Regions from separate parts of the Cytobacillus sp. ABV4_503 genome, predicted to be linked through region 2. Evidence: riboswitches for the same ligand, from Rfam matches in the RefSeq annotation. Region 2 holds a riboswitch; each other region holds the start of a gene.
What was found. A riboswitch is a leader RNA that binds a small molecule or an ion and turns the genes downstream of it on or off. The one in region 2 is predicted to bind cobalamin.
Positions count from the first base shown of each region.

Region 1: linked by a shared signal. The riboswitch ahead of ACXAD1_RS15830 (ribonucleoside-diphosphate reductase subunit alpha) and the one ahead of ACXAD1_RS25350 (ABC transporter substrate-binding protein) in region 2 are both predicted to bind cobalamin.
Region 3: linked by a shared signal. The riboswitch ahead of cobJ (precorrin-3B C(17)-methyltransferase) and the one ahead of ACXAD1_RS25350 (ABC transporter substrate-binding protein) in region 2 are both predicted to bind cobalamin.

Region 1 covers NZ_JBSWTH010000001.1:3,164,361-3,171,894, forward strand. Annotated here, with positions in the region: gene bioB (biotin synthase BioB) at 1-936, shown strand, start outside; gene ACXAD1_RS15825 (ribonucleotide-diphosphate reductase subunit beta) at 995-2,032, opposite strand; gene ACXAD1_RS15830 (ribonucleoside-diphosphate reductase subunit alpha) at 2,043-4,265, opposite strand; cobalamin riboswitch at 4,399-4,592, opposite strand; gene ACXAD1_RS15835 (hypothetical protein) at 4,718-4,846, opposite strand; gene ACXAD1_RS15840 (heavy metal translocating P-type ATPase) at 4,988-7,411, opposite strand.
Region 2 covers NZ_JBSWTH010000002.1:75,544-83,077, forward strand. Annotated here, with positions in the region: gene ACXAD1_RS25340 (FtsW/RodA/SpoVE family cell cycle protein) at 1-970, opposite strand, end outside; gene ACXAD1_RS25345 (hypothetical protein) at 1,333-2,109, shown strand; cobalamin riboswitch at 2,190-2,394, shown strand; gene ACXAD1_RS25350 (ABC transporter substrate-binding protein) at 2,561-3,535, shown strand; gene ACXAD1_RS25355 (FecCD family ABC transporter permease) at 3,501-4,553, shown strand; gene ACXAD1_RS25360 (adenosylcobinamide amidohydrolase) at 4,681-6,153, shown strand; gene cbiB (adenosylcobinamide-phosphate synthase CbiB) at 6,150-7,115, shown strand; gene cobD (threonine-phosphate decarboxylase CobD) at 7,090-7,534, shown strand, end outside.
Region 3 covers NZ_JBSWTH010000001.1:2,586,559-2,594,092, reverse strand. Annotated here, with positions in the region: gene ACXAD1_RS12995 (amino acid permease) at 1-1,266, shown strand, start outside; gene ACXAD1_RS12990 (GlcG/HbpS family heme-binding protein) at 1,571-1,990, opposite strand; gene fdhA (formaldehyde dehydrogenase, glutathione-independent) at 2,125-3,342, opposite strand; gene ACXAD1_RS12980 (winged helix-turn-helix transcriptional regulator) at 3,562-3,921, shown strand; gene ACXAD1_RS12975 (MFS transporter) at 4,078-5,295, shown strand; cobalamin riboswitch at 5,487-5,665, shown strand; gene cobJ (precorrin-3B C(17)-methyltransferase) at 5,898-7,520, shown strand; gene cobK (precorrin-6A reductase) at 7,530-7,534, shown strand, end outside.

The sequences.
Region 1 (7,534 bases), on a different contig from region 2:
GAGGCAATGGGTATTTTAAATTGTCCAGATGAAGAACTGCTGAGCTTATTGTACAGCGCCTATAAAATCCGTCATCATCATTATGGGAATCATGTTAAATTAAATATGATTATTAATACGAAATCAGGCCTATGTCCTGAAAACTGCGGCTATTGCTCACAATCGAGCATCTCAACAGCACCTATTGACAAATACCGGATGATGGATAAGGAAACTATCATCCAAGGTGCTAAGCAGGCCCATCAGCTAAATGTCGGAACCTATTGCATCGTTGCAAGCGGAAGAGGCCCGAGCAATAGGGAGCTAAATGAAGTAGTTTCAGCGGTTAAAGAAATAAAGGATACCTATAAAATGAAGGTCTGTGCCTGTCTCGGGCTCCTAAAACCTGAACAGGCTGAGCAGCTCAAGGAAGCTGGAGTGGACCGCTATAATCACAATATTAACACCTCGGAAAATCATCATGAGAGCATCACTACCTCCCATACATACCGGGACAGAGTCAATACGGTCCAAATAATAAAGGAAGCAGGCATTTCACCTTGTTCCGGGGTAATTATTGGTATGAAGGAAACCCAGGAAGATGTCATAACAATGGCCAGAAGCCTAAAAGCCCTGGATGCCGACTCAATACCGGTTAACTTTCTGCATGCAATCGATGGGACGCCATTAGAAGGGACAGATGATTTGAATCCCCGCTATTGTCTGAAGGTGCTTTGCCTGATGCGATATATCAACCCATCAAAGGAAATCAGAATATCCGGAGGCAGAGAAGTGAATCTCCGGAGCCTTCAGCCGCTTGGACTTTATCCGGCTAATTCTATTTTCGTTGGAGATTACTTAACCACTGCAGGGCAGGAAAGCACCGCGGATCACCAAATGCTGAAAGATCTTGGTTTTAAGATTGATTTTGTATCTGGAGAACCTGTACGCTCCTAATAAAAAAGATTCTGTGCCAAAGCAGAATCTTTTTTATTATATATATCCTGATGACCCTTTATAGTTCATCAAACCCATTATCAATTTGAACTTTTGTATATTGCCTCGATTTTTGTTCAAAGAAATCAGACTTCCCATGGTCAACCTGCTCATAAGCTACAATCCAGCGGAGCGGATTAGTCCGATAGTCTTCAAACGGCCGTTCATTCCCTAGCTGATTGCAGCGGACATTAGCATAAAATTTGATATAAGCTTCAACATCGGACAGCAGGATGCCTTCTGTTTTGCTGCCGATCACATCGCGGGCCCATTCAATCTCCAGTTCAGCTGCTCTTTTGAAAGTCTCCTGGACGAATTCACTTAATTCATTAGTATTAAGTTCCGGATTTTCCTGCAGAATTTCTTTGAAAATTTTAACAAACAAATCAACATGGATTTGTTCATCCCGGTTGATGTAATTAATCATCGTTGAGGTGGCAACCATTTTCTGATTTCTTGCCAGGTGATAAAAGAATGCAAAGCCTGAATAAAAGAAAAGCCCTTCCAGAACGACATCATACACAATAGATTTCAGCAGGTTCTCCGCACTTGGATCCTCTGCAAAATCTTTATATCCGTTCACAACAAATTCATTTCTTTCAGCTAATATAGGTTCTGTACGCCAGAATTCAAAAACCTCATCCTGTTTTTGTTTTGGAACCAGGCTTGATAGAACATATGAATAGGAGTGATTATGAATCACCTCCTGCTGTGCGAGTATAATCATGAGTGCCGATATGCTTGAGTCGGTAATATAATCAGCAACTTTTCCGGCATAATCCGTCTGGATGCTGTCGAGCAATGCAAGCAGCCCAATAATTTTCAAAAATGCATCCTGTTCACTTTTCGTTAATTCCGGAAATTGCTTAATGTCCTGTGACATGTTTATTTCAAAAGGCGTCCAAAAGTTAGCGAGCATTTTTTTATACTTTGGATAGGCCCAGGAGAAGCGGACATCATCCCAATTAAGAATATTGGAGCATTCCCCGTTAATGATTGAAGTTGATTTGTTAGGCGCCGATTGATTAATAATTGGCCGTTTGTTTAAAGTATTCATAAGGTCCTCCTTAGCTTGAGCAAGATTCACAGTCTTCAATCTCAGATGAAGTTGATCGGATATAATACGTTGTTTTTAATTTTTTCTGCCATGCTGAAAGATGCAGATTCAAAAGATCGATTGCTTTAATATGGTTCGGTATATAGAAATTAAATGAAATAGCTTGATCTATATGTTTTTGTCTGTTTGCATTCTGCCTGATGCTCCACTCCTGGTTAATATGATAGCCAGATTTGTAATACCAAATGGTCTCACTGTTAATATCAGGAGCTGTTACAGGTATCCGATAATCCTTTTTCTCTTCCGAGTACTGCTTGTTGAAAATAGGATCAATACTTGGAGTGCTTCCTGCAATTAAAGCAGTTGATGCATTTGGGGCAACCGCCAGCATATAGGCATTTCGAACGCCGTTTTCACTTACCTCTTTGCTTAATGCAGCCCAGTCCATATCTGACTCTGCCTCCAGATATCCCCGCTTTTCAAAGTAAGCGCCCGTTTCCCAATCAGAACCTTTAAAGACTGAATAGCTTCCTTTTTCTTTTGCCAGGTTCATAGAACTTTTTATCACTAAAAATGCAATTTGCTCATATAGAATGTCAGCAAATTTTTCTGCTTCTTCGCTTTCCCATGTGATTTTTTTCAGTGCAAGAAGGTGGTGCCACCCAAAAGTTCCCAGTCCAATCGCACGGTATTTCTGGTTTGTGATCTGGCCCTGCGGCACTGGAATACTATTAATATCAATGACATTATCAAGCATTCGCACCTGTATTGGCACTAGCTTTTCAAGAACTCCCTCATTAACGGCTCTTGCAAGATTGATGGATGAAAGATTGCAGACAATGAAATCTCCTGGCTGTTTTTCGATAATAATTCTCCCATCCCTTGTATATTCCTCAACCCGCTTTGTAACACTTTGGTTTTGTACGATTTCCGTGCACAGGTTTGTACAATAAATCATTCCGCAATGTGAATTGGCATTTTTCCGGTTTACTTCATCCCGGTAAAACATAAATGGTGTCCCTGTTTCAAGCTGGCTTCTCATGATGGATTTCATTATATCGATGGCAGGAACTTTTTCCCTTGATAGATTCGGGTTATCTATGCACTCTTTATATTTCTGGCGGAATAAACCTTCGCCTTCACCTTCGTCATAAAAATCCTCCAGTGAAAAGCCCATTACCTTGCGGACTTCATGGGGATCAAATAAATACCAATATCCCCGGCTTTCCACTTTTTCCATAAACAAATCCGGAATGCAGACACCAGTGAATAAATCATGTGTTCGCTGCCTTTCATCTCCGTTATTAAGCTTTGCATCAAGGAATGAAAATATATCTTTATGCCAGACATCAAGATAGACGCTTATAGCACCCTGCCTTTGTCCAAGCTGGTCGACACTGACGGCTGTGTTATTCAGCTGCTTCATCCAGGGAATCACACCTGAAGATGCCCCCTTAAATCCTTTAATATCACTGCCTCTGCTGCGGATTTTTCCCAAATATACTCCGATTCCGCCGCCATTTTTTGACAGTGATGCAATATCGGTATTGCTGTCATAAATAGAATCAAGACTGTCATCAACGGTCTCAATGAAACAGCTTGAAAGCTGTCCCCAGTTCTTCCCTGCATTAGCGAGCGTTGGAGTGGCAACAGTCATATACAAACCGCTCATTGCCCAATAAGCCTCTTTAACAAGTTCAAGCCGCATACCCTTCGGCTCCTTTTTCATCAGCACCATGCTGATGATCATAAACCGCTCCTGGGGGAGTTCATAAAGATTTTTATGTTTGTCCCTGGCAAGATATCGGTCAGCCAGCATTTTCAACCCCAAATATGTAAATAAGCGATCATTTTCTTTCTTTATGAAGCGGGCAAGTTCATTTATCTCATCCGTTGAATACTCATCTAATAAATCCTGTTCATAAATTCCCAAAGCCGTCAGCCGTTCAATTAACGTATAAAAATGTTTGTAGCAATCATCCGGCTGGCATTCTCTATTTTTTCCTGACTCAATATAGAGCTTCTTAAGAAGCAGACGTGAAGCGGCAAAAGTCCAATCAGGCTCATCAATGCTGATAAAAGATAAACAATCCAGAATAAGCTGGTCATACATCGCCTCTGCTCCCCGCAGGCTCATTTCTTCATACCTTTTTAATAGCTGCCCAATGCCGAGCTGGGGAAATTCTGTCTTAAGTTCTTCTAAAATTTCGATCGGTTGTATGGTTTGGACCATCTTACTTCCTCCTAAAGGCAAAATAAAAATCCGCCCGGAAAATGAGCGGATCAAACGATAGAATAATAGCAGGAAGAAGATGACAAACGGCCATTACGCGATCGTTTCATCATCTCAATCCCCGAAGATAAGAAACTTTCGATCGCCCTGGCAGGTCTCCTGGCTTGTGCTTCACTCTACTAAAAGCCCTTCCCATACAATCGCCTTAACGCGTATTGTACAGTGGCATGCTCTTTTCGTCTGCACTTACAGTTGCGGGGACAGCTTCGGTTTTACACCGAATTCCCTATTAAGTCCTCTTAGGACACCAATCACGATCTATATGTAGTTTTTATTTTTTTAATATATACTATATATTGTAGATGATTCTATCATATAGAGAAATAGATTACAAACTTTTAATCCTTAGTACACAAAAAAAGAACAGAGGGAATTTCCTCTGTTCTTTTTTTTCATTCATGATTTTCCATTTCATTATCATGTGATACCGGCTCTGGGGTAGCCCAAAAAGAATCATATACAGCATATCCTGCCATTACAAGAACGAGGTAAGCAATCGCTGCACCGGCCCATTTTTTCATTTTATCTGCTCCTTTTTAATTAAACGTTTTTTCAATTATCTTAGTCTAGCGGTCAGTAAGATTCCACTTCAAGGCCTAGAGGAGTCCGTATAGGCTCGATTGAATCAACTAATAATCAGTGGAGAAAAAGCCCACACTGTTTCACTTTATTTTTACTCTTTGTAATCTAAGCGCGTTTAATACGACAGATACGGAGCTGAACGCCATTGCAGCGCCGGCAAGCCAAGGTGCAAGGAATCCTAACGCAGCTACCGGGATGCCAAGTGTATTGTATGCAAAAGCCCAGAAAAGATTTTGTTTTATATTCCTTATGGTTTGTTTACTCATTAGGATGGCGTCTGCAATACTATTTAAATCCCCTCTCATCAGCGTAATATCAGCTGCTTCCATCGCAACGTCTGTACCGGTTCCGATCGCCATTCCAATATCAGCTACAGCGAGTGCAGGTGCATCGTTTATGCCATCGCCGACCATGGCAACTTTTTTCCCCTGTTTCTGAAGTTTTTTTACTTCTTCTGCCTTGCCTTCAGGTAAAACCTCTGCAATTACAGAATCTATGCCCACTTCCTCAGCTATTGCCTCAGCCGTACGTTTGTTATCTCCCGTAATCATAATGACTTCAATGCCCAGTTTCCTTAAGCGATTAATTGCATCTCTGGAAGTTTCCTTTATTGTATCCGCAACTGCCACGATACCTGCATATATGCCATCAACCGCGACAAGCATTGCCGTTTTTCCGTTTTCCTCAAGTGTTTCCATTTCAAGTTTGGCTGATTGGACATTAACACCGTATTTGTCCATTAATCTTCTTGTGCCTATCAAAAGGTCAATGCCATCTACTTTCGCTTTAATTCCATACCCGGGAACAGCTTCAAATTCAACTGGATTAAATAGCGTGATCCCTTTATCCTTTATTCCCTTTACGATCGCTTCAGCTAATGGATGCTCAGACTGTTTCTCTGCTGAACCCACCAGCCGGAGAAGTGTCGTTTCTTCAACGTTGCCTTCCGTAATCACATCTGTTAAAACCGGTTTGCCATGTGTAACTGTTCCAGTTTTATCAAGAACAACTGCAGTGATTTCATGTGTGAGTTCCAAGTGCTCTCCGCCTTTAAAAAGAACCCCAAATTCCGCAGCCCTGCCGGAGCCGGCCATTATAGAGGTTGGCGTCGCCAGACCTAGTGCACATGGACAGGCAATTACCAGGACGGCAATCAATTTTTCGAGTGCTTCTGCAAAATCCCCAGGACTTCCCCATATATACCACACCAGGAATGTAACCGCAGCTATGGTTACAACAATTGGAACGAATATCCCGGAGATTCTGTCTGCCATTCGCTGTATGGGGGCTTTTGAACCTTGCGCTTCTTCAACCACTTTTATAATCTGTGACAATGCTGTATCTCTTCCAACTTTTGTGGCTTTAATTTTCAGAAAGCCATTTTTGTTAAGGGTCGATCCAATAACTGTGTCGCCTGCTGTTTTATCAACAGGTACACTTTCCCCTGTCAGCATGGATTCATCCAAAGCAGACTGGCCTTCGATAATTTCACCATCAACTGGAATTTTTTCGCCTGGCTTTACATATATGATGTCCCCAGCAATAACTTCTTCAAGGGAAATTTCAATTTCTTCCCCTTCTCTTAAGACAGTTGCTGTTTTTGCCTGCAGACCCATTAGCTTTTTAATCGCTTCAGAAGAACGTCCCTTAGCCCGTGCTTCAAACAGCTTGCCTAAGATTATTAATGTTATAAGGATCGCACTTGTTTCGTAATAGAGTTCCACCATTTGTGCATTGGTGCCAATTGATAAAATTGATTGGTACAAGCTATAGAAAAATGCAGCAGAAGTACCGAGTGCAACCAGCACATCCATATTGGCGCTCTTATTTTTTAATGCCTTATATGCCCCGGCATAAAATTGCTTTCCTATGAAAAATTGAACAGGAGCTGCAAGCGCCAGCTGCACCCAAGGATTCATAAACATATCTGGAACATAAACAAATGATGTAAACTCGAAATGTCCAACCATGGACCAAAATAAAGGTATAGAAAGAATTAAGGAGAAAATGAACTTGCCTTTTTGTTTTTCAATTTCCTTTTCCCGATATCCTTCGATATCTTCGTCTTTATCCATTTTTATTTTTGCCTGATACCCTAAATTCTCCACTTTCTTTATCATGTCCTGGATGGAGATTTGTTCAGGATTGTATTCCACAGTACCAGTTTCAAGTGCCAGATTGACTACAGCTTGTTTGACGCCTGGAAGCTTATTGAGTCCCTTCTCAATCCTTCCAGAGCAAGCTGCGCAAGTCATGCCCAGCAATTCGAACTCAGCTCTCTCCGATACTACCGTATAACCTAGATCCTCAATTTTTTTCTCAAAAGCTACAACAGAAATGACTTCAGGATTATATTTAATTGCTGCTTTTTCCAATGCAAGATTGACAGTCGCTTCCTGAACGCCGTCCAGCTTATTTAACCCTTTCTCAATTCGAGACGAACAGGCTGCACATGTCATCCCTGATATTGGAAGGTAAACCTCCTTTAGGGCAACATCACCCATAGCTCCCACTCCTTTATTAAACAATGTTTCTTATACTTAATATACTATACCCCTCTACCCTATATGTCAATCAAATAAATCCAAACAATTTACTTATTTTTCAATTCCTCGTTTACTAAAAAA
Region 2 (7,534 bases):
AAATATAAGTATTAAAGGGGTCGGTCGTCTCCAAGCCGGTTTTAGTTAAGTGATAGATAAGCAGAAAGAAAAGGCTGATTACTACACTGGCACCAAAGAAGCCGTACTCCTCGCCAATGACGCTAAAAATAAAATCAGTATGGGCATCAGGCACATATACCTGTCTGTCAGTAAACCCTTTTCCGGATATTAATCCTGAGCCGATTGCGAGCATGGAGTTGTACAGCTGCATTCCGGCTCCCTGCTTGTGATTAACCGGGTCAAGCCAGGAATAAATTCTGCTGAACTGATAGGGGTCTATCCCAAGGTACTTCTCCAAAATCTCTGGTGCTATGATGACCAGATAAAGCACCGTTCCCGCGAAGGCGCCAAGGATCCCATAAATCGGAACAAGGATTTTCCAGGTGATTCCGGAAACCAGGATGATTCCTGTTAATATGGCGATGATGACAAGGGCGGTACCCAGGTCTTCAATAATGATCAATCCTAATGGAGGCAATGTGGCTGCCCCTAATTTGATTAGAAGGAAAAAGTCAGTTCCTGCAGTCTTTGCCTGATATTTTAGATGGTGGTCAGCGATGATTTTGCTGAGGGCAATAATAAGGAATACCTTAACAAACTCTGAGGGCTGCACAGAACCAAGTCCAGGAATGATATACCACAATGTAGCCCCTTTGCGTTCTGGTGCAATGCTTTCCGGTGCAATGAATAACCCGACAAGCAATAGGATGCCTAAACCATACAGCAGCCAGGTAAGCCTTCTGATTTGCTCGCTGTCAAAATACATGACAATTGCCACAATGATAGCTCCAACAACATAATTTTTTATTTGTGAGACGACAAAATTCCCTTCATATTGATTGGAGGATTGTCCGCTGTAAATAGCGATGCAGCTGATGAGGAAAAATAGCAGCAGAAGAAAGCATAATGTCCAATCGAATCGGTCTGAGAATCTATTATTCTGGTTCATTTGTATACACCTGGTTTCTTTACCTTTTTACATTTTTATCCTAACAAAGAAAAATAACCCTTACAATGGAGAACAGATTACATTTTTTCTCTGCATGTAGTTAGACGAATGAATCAGCACGATGGTTTCCTGTATTTTCAAAAAAACGGGCATGCTGCAATTTAAAATTTTTTCTCATCGGCAAAGATATTTTCAGATTTTTTTGCTACAATAAGAGAATAAAATACTGGATGTTTAACAGGCAGTTTCAAAGGAAGCTGTCTTTTTACTAATTTGTGAAGGTGCTTGTGCTATTCTATCTGTCTAGCCCAGTGCTTTTCTTTGAAAACACCACTTTGGGTAACGGTTCGGAGGTTTCGTCATTGAAAAGAAGGAATCATGCAATTCGTGATCTCATCTACATCCATCTTAATGAACAGGATCAGTATGTGATGACTTATGGAATTGAGTTTGAAGAGTTTGCCCAAACTCTTTCAGATTCTATTAATAATCTGCTGCTGTTAAAGCATCGTTTTGAACATGGGGACTTTAATACCCATACGATGTTCGATTATGTGTCAAGGGACAAGCTGGGCAGGCTGGTTGAGGATGATGTATACGGCTATGGCGATTTTTGCTGGATCGACTTCGAGGAAGAGGAAGCGGTGAATGAGCTTCCCGGCCAGACAATTGCTGAGCTTCTTTATCTTGGTCATGTCAAGGAACATCTTAAGCCGCCTTTTTACAATTATCTGAGCAATCGCTTTGTGTACCTTGCCCATGATGATGGCTGGTTTAACCGCACATATTATCGCGATCTGAACGATTTTTACCGGATGCTTGGAGAAGTAATCCCCGGTAAAATGGGACAGATGAAAGTCGAAAAAACGCTCCTTGGCATTAAAAAGAAAAAGACGTATCCTCCAATTACCAGAGATGTCCTGCTTTCCTTAAAGCCTCTTATGAAAGAAGGAGCGGTCCTTTCCATTAAGGATATCGAACAGAATCGGGTCCGGATAGAAATTCCTATTTGGATCATTGGTGATTTTGCGAATATGGATGATATGTATGATGAGTATGAAGCCATTGTGAAAGAGCCATGTGAGGCTAAGATTGTGTTCGATAAGAAAACAAGAGAATGGAAAATATACTCGCGTTAGAATTCTGAACTTTTTTACAACATTCAGCAAATTTCTCTTACTTTTTCTGCGGGATGGTGTATAATCGGAGATAGAAAATTTTATATCCGCATAGAACAGGTGTCTTCTCAAAAGAGCTTTAAAACAGGCTCTTTTGAAGACTTAATAGGGAAGCTGGTGAAAGTCCAGCGCGGTCCCGCCACTGTAAATGGAAGCTGTCTGCAAATCCACTGTACAGGAATGTATGGGAAGGAGCAGAACGCATTGACCATGAGCCAGGAGACCTGCCTGATTCTTAGCACCCATAAACCTACGAGGATAGGGAGGTGTTTGGTCCGGCCATCCCTTTTGCACTGATTGATAAATGACCATACCAACATCTCCTTGCTGTTCGAGGGGATGTTTTTTTATTTTATAGGTGGTGACAGGCACCGCCCGAATTTTGTCGAAAGTTCTAGGAGGATTGCTGAGTATGAAAAAGTTTTATGCATTTTTATTAACGTTGCTTCTGGCTGCAGGAGTGCTTGCAGGCTGCGGCGAGAGTGCTGAACAGCCTAAAGAAGAGAACAAGGTTGAGGAAGGGCAGAATGCCGGCGGGGAAGAAGCTGCTTTTCCTGTAACAATAAAGGATGCTCTTGATAATGAAATAACCATTGAATCCAAGCCTGAAAGAATCGTGTCCATGATTCCAAGCAACACCGAAATTGCTTTTGAATTGGGGCTTGGAGAAGAAGTTGTCGGTGTCTCCGATTTTGATAATTACCCGCCCGAAGCCACAGAAAAAGAAAAGATTGGCGGCATGGAATTTAATGTCGAGAAAATTATTTCTTTAAATCCGGATCTTGCCCTTGCTCATGCTTCAAGCGCACATAATTCCGAAGCTGGTCTTCAGCAATTAAGGGATGCAGGTGTGACCGTCCTTGTTGTCAATGATGCGAAGAGCTTTGATCAGGTTTTTGAATCCATTGAAATGGTTGGAACCGCAGCGGGAGAGAAAGATAAAGCAGAGCAGCTTGTTTCAGACATGAAAAGCAAGCTCGAGGAAATCAAAACAAAAGCTCAGGGCATAAAAGAAGAAGACCGCAAATCCGTATTCGTGGAAGTTTCACCTGCTCCTGAAATCTATACAGCAGGTACAAAAACATTTATGGACGAAATGCTAAGTGCCATCAATGCAGAAAATATCATTACGGAAGAAGGATGGCCAAAAATGGATCCGGAAGCGATTATCGAACGGAATCCGGATGTAATCATCACTACTCATGGCTATTACACTGAAGATGCTGTCGGCAATGTAATGGGCAGGGATGGCTGGCAGGATATAACCGCAGTGAAAAATAAGCAGGTTGCCGATGTTGATTCCGATATGGTAACCCGCTCTGGCCCTCGTATTATTGAAGGAGTCGAGGAACTTGCAAAAGCAGTATATCCGGACGTATTTAAATAATAAATTTTTAGCTTATATAACAGCAGCGGCTTTCCTGCTTTTTGCCATGCTGATGGGGATATCAATTGGAACAGTGTCTGTTCACCCCATGACGATTATCAGAGTAATAAGCGCTGAGCTATTTCCCTTTATTTCATTGGAAAACACGGATGCTATGCATTCAAATATCATTATGAATATTCGCCTGCCGCGCGTATTGCTGGCTGGCCTAGTAGGGGCGTCTCTTGCAATTGCGGGAGCCGCCTTTCAAGGTTTATTAAGAAATCCGCTGGCAGATCCATATACAATTGGGGTTTCGTCCGGGGCTTCACTCGGTGCTGTTTTAACATTATTCTTAGGCTTATCCATTCCGTTTGCAGGAATGTTTACGCTGCCGTTATTCAGCATTTTGTTTTCCTTTTTAACCATTTTTGCCGTTCTGCTATTTGCCAGAAAGATTGAAAGATCCATGAAAGTGGAAACGATTATTTTAACAGGCATTATCTTCAGTTCTTTTCTTGGCGCTCTAATTTCCCTAATGATAGCCCTTACTGGAGAGGAGCTTAGACAGATTATTGGCTGGCTTCTTGGCAGTGTATCCATGAGAGGCTGGGCGTATATTAACATTATCCTTCCGTTTTTTGTAATAGGTGCCATCCTTCTGTTAGTGAACAGTAAAGAGCTGAATGCCATGAGCTTCGGAGAGGAAAAGGCCCAGCATATAGGGGTGGACGTTCAGAAGAGAAAGATGATGGTCCTGGTAGCTGGCTCCATCTTAACGGGTGCGGCTGTAGCTGTGTCTGGAACGATAGGGTTTGTCGGGCTAGTGATCCCTCATCTGACCAGGCTGTTATGGGGACCGGATCATAGGCACCTATTGCCGCTATCGATTCTTATGGGTGCAGGTTTTCTTATTATTGCCGATCTGGTTTCACGGACAATCATTGCACCTACCGAGCTTCCAATCGGTGTGATTACAGCGATCATCGGTGCACCTGCGTTTGCCATTATTTTAATTAAAAGAAAGAATAAACTTTGAACTTCGATTACTGTCCAGTATAAGCGTCCACCTATTCAAGGGGATGGCTTCCGGGATTTTCTTCGCTGGAACAAACGTTTCTGCTTGTTCTGAAGGCATATCTTAGTTCAGAAAGAAGTGGTTAATCATGCTTAGCATTCATCAGGTTACTGGCGGATATGCCGGTACACCGGTTGTGAAAAATATCAGCTTTGAAGTAGAAAAAGGGGAGCTTTTCGGAATATTGGGGCCGAATGGAAGCGGCAAGACCACGATTCTAAAGATGCTGAGCGGAATTCTGCCTCATAAGTCAGGAGATATACTGATCAAAGGAAAGAACCTTTCACAGTATACACCGAAAGAGCTTGCAAAAATTATTGCTGTTCTGCCGCAGCACTCCTCTCAGGCCTTTTCTTATACCGTAAAAGAAACGGTTTCTCTCGGGCGGTATGCCCATCAAAAGGGGTGGTTCCAGAGCTGGTCCGGCAAAGATGAAGAAGCGGTCAATCGGGTCATGGAGCAGACAGGCATTTCCCATTTTCGGGATTATGATATACAGCAATTATCCGGCGGCGAAAGACAAAGGGTGTTTTTAGCCCAGGCCCTTGCCCAGGAGCCGGAAATATTATTGCTGGATGAGCCGACTAACCATCTTGATTTATCCTATCAAAAAGAATTGCTTGATCTCCTTTCTGTATGGTCAAAGGACTGCGGGCTGACGGTCATTTCCATTTTTCATGATTTGAATTTAGCTGGCCTGTATTGTGATCGCCTATTGCTGCTGGAGAATGGCGAAGTCAATATTAACCACATACCCAATGAGGTTTTAAAAGAAAGCAGAATACGCGAGGTCTATAGGACGAAGATTGAGAAGCTTCCGCATCCAAGAGTCCCGGCCCCTCAGATGGTGCTGGTGCCCCAGCGCTCTCAGGCGGAAAGTCAATCAGTGAATCGAATTGATCAATCCAGTCTTGAGGTAAAGGACGACTTACTTGTCATTTGTTCCCCATTTCCGCTGAAAACCATGTCATCAGGTGTAACCGGATCTGGCACCGGCTGGAATCGCATATTTCTAAACCGGCATGTGAGCAAGAATTATGATTGCAGTGATCATCGGGCGGAGATGGCGGATTTTGTCCGGGAGATTGGCTTTGAACCCGGGGAAACCGTGGGGATGATGACCGCTGTATATGTTGAAGATCATAGCAGTAAATTTTATGAAGAGGGAACCTTTTCTGTGTATGTGGTCGTGACAGCAGGTGTCGGCAATGCTGTTGATGCCTCGAAAAGTGAAGCACATTCTTATCATCTGACTCCGGGTACAATCAATACATGGATTTTCGTTAATGGCAATCTGACAGAGGAATCCTTTATCCAATGCATTATGACTGCAACCGAGGCAAAGACAAGAGCCTTATATGATCAGAAAGTAAAGGATGCAGTCACAGGGACGATTGCGACCGGAACATCGACAGACAGTATTATGATTGCGGCCACACAGCAGGGAGAAAACCTCGAGTATGCGGGTACCATTACACCGCTAGGCAAAGTGATCGGAAAAGGTGTCTACGAATGTACTGTAGAGGCGATAAAAAAATCGCAAAGAAGGATAAAGAGATGATTTTTAATCACCTGCTTGCCCTATCCTTTGCCTGCATAATAGATAAGCTGATAGGAGACCCGCCAAACTGGCCGCATCCGGTCAGATGGATGGGTGCCCTGATACATAAACTTGAACAAGGCCTTAATAAAGGGCGCTTTAGAAAATTAAATGGGATTATCATGCTTTTTATAGTCCTGCTGGCTGCAGGAGGAATAACTTTTTTAATCATCCGCCTCTTCTATGGAATTCACCCGATTGCCGGCATTCTGGCAGAGGGCATTTTTATCTTCACAGCCATTGCACAAAAGAGTTTAAAAGATGCAGCACTGGAGGTCTATGAGCCTCTGGCAGAAGGAGATATGGAAGAAGCAAGATTGAAGCTTTCATACATTGTCGGCAGGGATACAGATCGATTGGATGAGCCAGGCATTGTCAGGGCTGCCGTGGAGACAGTGGCTGAAAACACCAGTGATGGCATTACAGCTCCATTATTCTGGGCCTTGATTGGAGGTGCTCCAATGGCCCTTATCTACAGGGCCATTAATACATGCGATTCAATGGTTGGCCATAGAAATGATAGATATATGAATTTTGGATGGGCATCCGCCAAAGTGGATGATATCGCGAACTGGATCCCGAGCCGGCTGACATCGGTTTGCATCATGCTTACACAAAACCCGGAGCATTCTTCATATGGGGAAGTATGGAGAGTTCTATTAAGAGATGCACCAAAGCACCCGAGCCCAAATAGCGGCTGGGGCGAAGCAGCTGTTGCAGCCCTTCTGGGGGTTCAGCTTGGAGGAATCAATTTTTATAATGGTGTAATCTCAAACCGTGCAACGATGGGAAAGCCGATGGTGCAGCTTGAAAAAGAACATATCATAAAAACCATTTCGATTATGAACAAGACGGTTTTCTTATTCTTGCTTTTATTATGGACAGGAGGGATGTTCCTTGATTTGGCCTTCACATGGATCTAACCCGCAATATTTATATAAAGCAATCGATAAACCAATGCCCGAGGAGCGAATTGATTTCAGTGCCAATATCAATCCCCTTGGCCCTCCCCGCGAATTAAAAGAAGGATGGGGAAACTTATTTCAATTTATTAGCGATTATCCGGATCCCCATTCTACTCTATTAAAAAGCAAAATGGCGGCTGCAGAGGGAATAAAAGAAACACAGATTTTGGTGGGAAATGGAGGCGCCGAGCTAATCACCCTGATTGGCCGGATGATAGCCGGAAAAAGGGTGCTGATTATTCAGCCGGCTTTTTCGGAATATGAAGAGGCCTGCCGCGTGAATCATTGTAAAGTCTCCTATCATCAGCTGGAGCCTGGAGCCTGGAATCTCAATATGGAAGCGCTATCTGAAAAGCTAAGAGCCGCTGATGTTGTTT
Region 3 (7,534 bases), on a different contig from region 2:
GGGGCTTTAATCGGGTATTTATTCGGTGGGGTCATTCTGTATCTTGTCATGGTTTGTCTGGGGGAGCTTGCTGTGTACATGCCTGTTACGGGATCGTTCCAGACTTATGCCAGTAAATTCATTAGTCCTTCGGCTGGTTTCTCATTAGGCTGGATGTATTTCATTGGATCAGCAACCACAGCTGGAGTAGAATTTACGGCTGCCGGAATTTTGATGAAACGCTGGTTTCCGGATATCTCCGTATGGGTATGGTGTGCAATATTCATCCTTCTTTTATTCGCACTCAATGCCTTAACAACAAGGGGCTTTGCTGAGGCGGAATATTGGTTTTCAGGCATTAAAGTTGTAGCTGTGATCTTCTTTATTATTATAGGCTTCAGTGCCATCCTGGGCATCATACCACTGGCGGACAGGCCGGCGCCATATATGGAACATTTAGCTCCTAAAGGCCTTTTCCCTGCTGGAATCGCCATCGTGTTTGTAACGATGATGAATGTTATTTTTTCCTATCAGGGATCTGAATTAATCGGGATTGCGGCCGGAGAGAGCGAGGAGCCTCAAAAGAATATTCCTCGTGCGATTCGAAATGTCCTATTTAGAATCATCATTTTTTATATTGCTTCTATTATTATATTATCCGCCATTTTCCCAACAAAAGAGCTCGGAATATTAGAAAGCCCGTTTGTAACCTTAATGGACCTGGCTGGAATTCCATTTGCCCCTGATATCATGAATTTTGTTATCTTAACAGCTATTTTATCAGTAGGAAACTCTTGTATTTATGCTTCGACCCGCTTACTTTGGGCGATGGCTCATGATGGAATGGCACCAAGAGTTTTTGGAAAAATCTCAAAACGGAAGGTGCCGTTCACTGCTCTGGTATTCACCATGATATTTTCACTTTTATCATTACTCACAAGCGTGTTTGCTGCTGAAACCGTGTTTGTATTATTAATGTCCATTGCTGGTATTTCTGTCACCATCTCATGGATGGGAATCGCGCTCTCTCAATTCATGTTCCGGCGTAAGTATATACAAGCAGGCGGAAAGGCAGAGGATCTAAAATACAAAGTCCCATTCTACCCAATCATCCCTCTGATTTGTATTATATTCTGTGTCTCTATCCTGGTATTCCTGGCCTTTGATCCAACTCAGCTGGCAGGACTGCTTATCGGAATAGGATTCCTGCTTGTCAGCTATATATTCTATTACTTCAAAAATCGAAAGACAGATAAAGTTCGTTCCAATAATGAGATTGGTGCGTGAAGGCAATCTTAGACATTTGTAAGTTTCTATGTAACTAAATGAATTAACCGGATGACCATGATGGCTGTCCGGTTTATTAGAATTATAGAGGGATATTGTAGTTTTCATAATTACCTATTCGAATAAACACTTACTTTCAAACGAGTTGATTTCATAGCACTCATCTGATAATGAGAATTTGCTGTAAAAAGTAAATACCACATGTTCATTTGGCTAAAAAACATGTGGTATAACTTATTCCCATTAAATGCTTGAAATTAATTTGTCAAAAAGATAACAGAAATAACAATTAACCAGAAAATTATTATTGAGAAAACTTGTTGCTAAATACTTGAACAGCAGCCTCTGCAACCTGGATATCATGGGGAACTGTACTGCCGCTGACTCCCACGGCGCCTGCCACTTTTCCATCATTGACCAGAGGGATTCCTCCGCCAAAAACGACAAGGCGTCCATTGTTAGTTGTATTCAAACCATAAAGCTCAGCTGCAGGAACCGTTGCATCGGCTAAGTTTGCAGAAGGCATTTTTAAGGCAACTGACGTCCAGGCTTTATTTTGGGCAATTTCGATGCTGGCTAACCAGGCATCATCCATTCGGTGAACAGCAATTAGATTTCCACCCTCATCCACTACGGAGATAACCATGGAAACCCCAATTCTTTTTGCTTCTTCTTCAGCACCTGCAATAATTTGCTTAGCTAAATCTAATGTGATTTTGCTCATCTTAATGAACCTCCTAATCTTTTATGGTTAGATTACCGGGATCATATTTTTTCAAGCGTTTTGTTCACATACAGAATACTTTTTGCCTCAAAATTTGCTCACTCATATTTTTTAGTGAATGCTTCTGACAGACTTTATTTATTAAATATCCCGTGGGGGTCAATAACAAATTTCTTGGAAGCACCCTGATCAAATTCGGTATATGCTGCTGGTGCCTGGTCTAATGAAATCAACGTTGCATTTACAGCTTTGGCGATTTGTGCTTTTTCGTTTAGAATTGCCATCATTAAGTCACGGTGATAGTTCATAACGGGTGTTTGACCAGTCACAAAGGTATGTGCTTTTGCCCAGCCGAGCCCCAAACGGACCTTCAATGTTCCGCTTTTCGCATCATTATCGATCGCCCCCGGATCACCAGTAACATATAGACCTGGTATACCCAGCCGTCCTCCGGCACGTGTTACTTCCATTATCGAGTTTAATACAGCTGCTGGAGCTTCACCTGCTCCAGCACCATGTCCGTGGGCTTCAAAGCCTACACAGTCAATTGCGCAATCCACTTCTGGAATTCCTAAAATTTGTTCAATTTGTTCCCCCAGATTTGGATGTTCTTTTAGGTTAACCGTTTCACAGCCAAAGCTTCTTGCTTGGGCAAGTCGCTCGCTATTCAAGTCACCAACGATAACGACAGAGGCACCAAGAAGTTGAGCAGAATGGGCAGCAGCCAAGCCGACTGGTCCAGCTCCAGCAACATATACTGTAGAACCGGGCTTCACGCCAGCGCTTACCGCACCATGATAACCAGTTGGAAAGATATCGGAAAGCATGGTTAAATCAAGAATTTTCTCCATGGCTTGTTCTTTATCTGGAAATTTCAGTAATTGGAAGTCTGCATATGGTACCATTACATACTCGGATTGGCCTCCAACCCATCCGCCCATATCTACATAACCATAAGCGGATCCGGGACGATCCGGGTTAACGTTCTCACAAATATGCGTGTTGCGTTCTTTACAACTGCGGCAGCGGCCACAAGCAATATTAAATGGAACGGATACAAGATCTCCTTTTTTGATAAATTCAACATCGCGTCCAACCTCAATGACTTCACCCGTGATCTCATGGCCGAGAACGAGTCCCTCAGGAGCAGTCGTCCGGCCGCGAACCATATGCTGATCGCTTCCGCAAATATTGGTCGTAATGACTTTTAGAATTACCCCATGTTCACACTTACGGCCGACATTTAAAGGATTTACTCCGGGTCCGTCTCTTAGAATCAAATCCGGATAGCTAATATCTTCCACGGCTACCCGTCCTGCACCCCTGTAGATTACTGCTCTGTTTCCTGCCATTCTTGCATCCTCCATTCTATTTAAATAGTGATTTGGTTATCGTATAGATAGAGTGTTTTTTAGGATGCTCCACCCTAATTTTATAAAAAACCAAAATCCCAATTTTCTCTATCTTAAATATATTCTAAAAAATAATCCTTTTTTATGGAAGAACGCACTTTTTTGTGAGAAGGTTACTAAAAGGATACTTTTAGACTGCAGGGAAGTGGAGGGGATTTTATGGATGACTTGCGGAGCGAAGTGAGGAAGAAAATTGAAAATAGAGAATTTAATTGTGAAAAAGAATTGACATTATCCCTTATTAGCGGCAAGTGGAAAATAACGATTATATACTATTTAGGAACTGACGGGACTTTACGATTCAGTGAAATTAAGCGTCTGTTTCCAAAAATCACCCACAAGGTATTGACAACTCAGATTAGAGAATTAGAGGAAGATGGGATTGTTCATCGGAAAGTTTTCCCGGAAGTCCCGCCTAGAGTGGAATATTCATTAACAGAATTAGGGCAAAGCTTAATGCCGGTTATTTTAATGATGTACGATTGGGGGAAAGAAAATATAAAAACATTCATAAAATAGGTTGACAATGTATGGATTTATTTAAGAGATGCTGACTTTGTGACGTCCTATACAGAGCAGGTATAACGCAGTTTAATATTGTTGAGAGGATAAAAAGTTATGTTTCAGATTTTCAATATAGCTCCAATACTATGCTTTATTTGAAAGAGGGATATTATGATTCCAGGTTCATGGAGAGCGTTAGGATGGATTGGATTAGCTGAATTATGCGCATTAAGCTTGTGGTTTAGTGCTTCTGTAATAGCCCCTGAACTGATTCAAGTATGGAATCTTAGCTCCAGCTCAGAAGCATGGCTGTCTGCTTCTGTCCCAATTGGCTTTGTAATGGGTGCATTAGTTAGTTCATATTTTGGGATAGCAGATCGTTTTAATCCCCGAAAGGTTCTTGCCGTTTCAGCGTTTCTGGGTGCGCTATTGAATGCCTTGCTTTTATTGGCAGATCAGGCTTTTTTCGGTATTATGCTTAGGATATTAACCGGTGTATCACTCGCTGGTGTATACCCGACAGCTGTTAAAATATTATCTCAATGGTTTCCGAAAAAACGCGGGCTTGCTGTTGGTATCTTAATAGCCGCATTAACTCTAGGGTCCTCTTTGCCACATTTTATTGTTATATTCTCTTCTTCTTTAAATTGGCAATTAGTGATTATTTGCAGTTCAATATTGGCTCTCCTGGCAGCTGTAATTGTCAATTGGGTTTTAACAGATGCTCCAGTAACAACGAAAAAACTACCTTTCTCTTTTAAATTAATAAAAAAGGTAGTTTCGAATAAACCAGTAATGCTTGCGAACTACGGTTATTTTGGGCATATGTGGGAATTGTATGCGATGTGGACGTGGATTCCTATCTTTATGACTGCTAGTTTTACAAGCTATTCTCCAGGGATTCCTCCCTGGTTCATTGCATTGTCCTCTTTTATTATTATCGGAATTGCAGGGGGGATTGGCTGTGTAGCAGGCGGGCTAGTCTCAGATAAAATTGGAAGAGCAAATCTAACGATTATTTCTATGTGTATCAGTGCCATTTGCTGTATCTTGATTGGCTTTACTTTTGGTCAATATATTTGGTTAACTCTACTCCTTTCTATCATTTGGGGAATGTCTGTCATCGCTGATTCTGCACAGTTTTCTGCCGCAGTTTCAGAAGTTGCAGAAGTTGAGTATGTAGGAACAGCCCTGACTTTTCAAATGTGTATTGGTTTCCTGATCACTATATTTTCTATAAATCTAATCCCTATTATTCAGAGGTTAGTAGGATGGGATTGGGTCTTTGCCTGTTTAGCGATTGGACCGATTCTTGGCATTGTATCTATGGTCCAGTATAAACGGCATGATTTTAATAATGTCAAAGGGACAATCGGTCATTTTAAATAAATTAAACAACATCTATTTGGTCTAACTTTGTGAATTATATCCCAGCAAAAATTAACTCCTGAATAGCAGATATAAGTTCTTTTTACCAATTCCTATATCTAAAAGTCAAAGGCATTAACATAGCATTTAAAAAATTAAGAAAAAAATAATATGTCAAAATTGGTCATTATATGTTATATTAGTAAAAAATTAATATATCAATTTGAATAAGTGCTCACTTTTCGTGAGGTAAAAGGGAAACCAGTGAAAGTCTGGTACAGCCCCCGCTACTGTAAGAGCTGATGAAATTACAATGCCACTGAGAAATCGGGAAGGTGTAAGAGTAAGAAGAAGCTTAAGTCAGGAAACCTGCTTATTTGAACGACACTTGCTTTTCGGAGGGAGAAGTATAGGCGGGACAATTATGATCAATTGTTTTTGAGTTTCAGTATGCTTATTTTTATACTGTCATTTCATATGCCTGTATTCCTTTGAAAAGGAGTGCAGGCATTTTTTATTTGGCAAGAAGCATTGAACTTTGAGAATGGTCTGGCGCAGAGTTCCTGCTCGAGCAGTACGGCAGCAGGCAAGGCGCTTGTGCTTTTCTTAATTGGAGGTTACCTATGAAGAAGGGAAAAATCTTTGTTGTCGGCTTCGGTCCGGGCGATCGTGAGCATATAACCAAACGGGCTGTGGATGCGCTGCAGCAGAGTGATTGCATTATTGGCTACAAAACTTACGTAGATCTGATCATGCCATTCGTTACAGCAAGTTCCATTGTCAGCACAGGGATGACTGAAGAGGTATCCCGTGCGCAGGATGCAGTGAAACGGGCGGAAGCCGGCCATATTGTTTCCGTGATTTCGAGCGGTGATTCGGGTGTATACGGCATGGCCGGCCTAGTGTATGAAGTGCTGATCGAAATGGGCTGGAAGGAAGAAGAAGGAATCCAAGTGGAAATTGTTCCTGGCATCTCCGCGATTAATTCATGTGCAAGCTTACTGGGTGCACCTGTCATGCATGACTCCTGCACCATCAGTCTGAGTGATCATTTAACACCCTGGACGGTAATCGAGAAGCGGATTGAAGCAGCCGGAATGGCGGATTTTGTCATCGCTTTATATAACCCGAAAAGCGGCAGGAGGACACGGCAGATTGTCGAGGCACAAAGGATTCTATTAAAATATCGTTCTCCTGATACACCAGTGGGGCTTGTGAAAAGTGCTTACCGTGAAAATCAGAATGTCATTCTGACGACACTGGCGGAAATGCTTGATCACGATATAGGCATGCTGACAACAGTTGTGATCGGGAATTCCTCCACTTTCTTTTATGACAACAAGATCATTACGCCGAGAGGCTATCAGCGCAAGTACACGCTTGGGGAAGAGAAGCAAACCTTAAAGCCGCATCAGCGTTTAAAAAAGGAAACGGAGCCATGGGCATTAAATCAGGAAACCGGGGAAGCCCAGGCCGGCTACGAGCAGATTGAAAGCAAAAAACAAGCAGACAGCTCACTGGATATGGCTTTTAAGGCATTATCGATGGTGACGAAGTCGGAGATTGACCAAACTCATTTGGTGCAGCAGCCAATCGAAGATATTTTTGAATTTGCGGTTTCGCCTGGTGTAGCCAATAAATTTATTACAGCTGACCAAATGCGTGTACTGGCAGAGGCTGTTGGCGAGAAAGGCACCATGGAATATACACCGGATCACCGATTCTTAATCAAGATTCCAACCGGGCGGCCACAGTCGATTGTGGAAAAACTCGAACAGCACGCTCTGACAGTCATGCCGGTGGGTGATGTGCTAAATGTAAAAGCGTGCGATTTTTGCTACGGGGAGAAGGCAGAATCCATTCCGTATGCAGAGGAAATTGCAGCTGAACTCGGAGGCTTAAAGCTTCCAAAGGAACTGCATATTGGCTTTAATGGCTGCGGTATGGCCTGTTATCGGGCGGTATTTGATGATATCGGCATTGTTTACCGAAAGAAGAAGTTTGATTTATTTATCGGGGCAAAGCCGGTTGGCCGGACAGCCCATGCTGCCCAGCCGGTGGCAGAGGGAATTGAGCCCGATCAGCTGGTGCCGTTATTAAAGGAGATTATCGAAGAATACAAGGAAAATGCGCATCCAAATGAACGGCTTTTTAAATATTTTAAGCGCGTGAAAAAAATTCAGTATTTTACCTATCAGGATATGAGCTCCAGGATCGAAGTAGAGCCGGCTCCATGCGGGGATTAGGAGGATCTCATGAT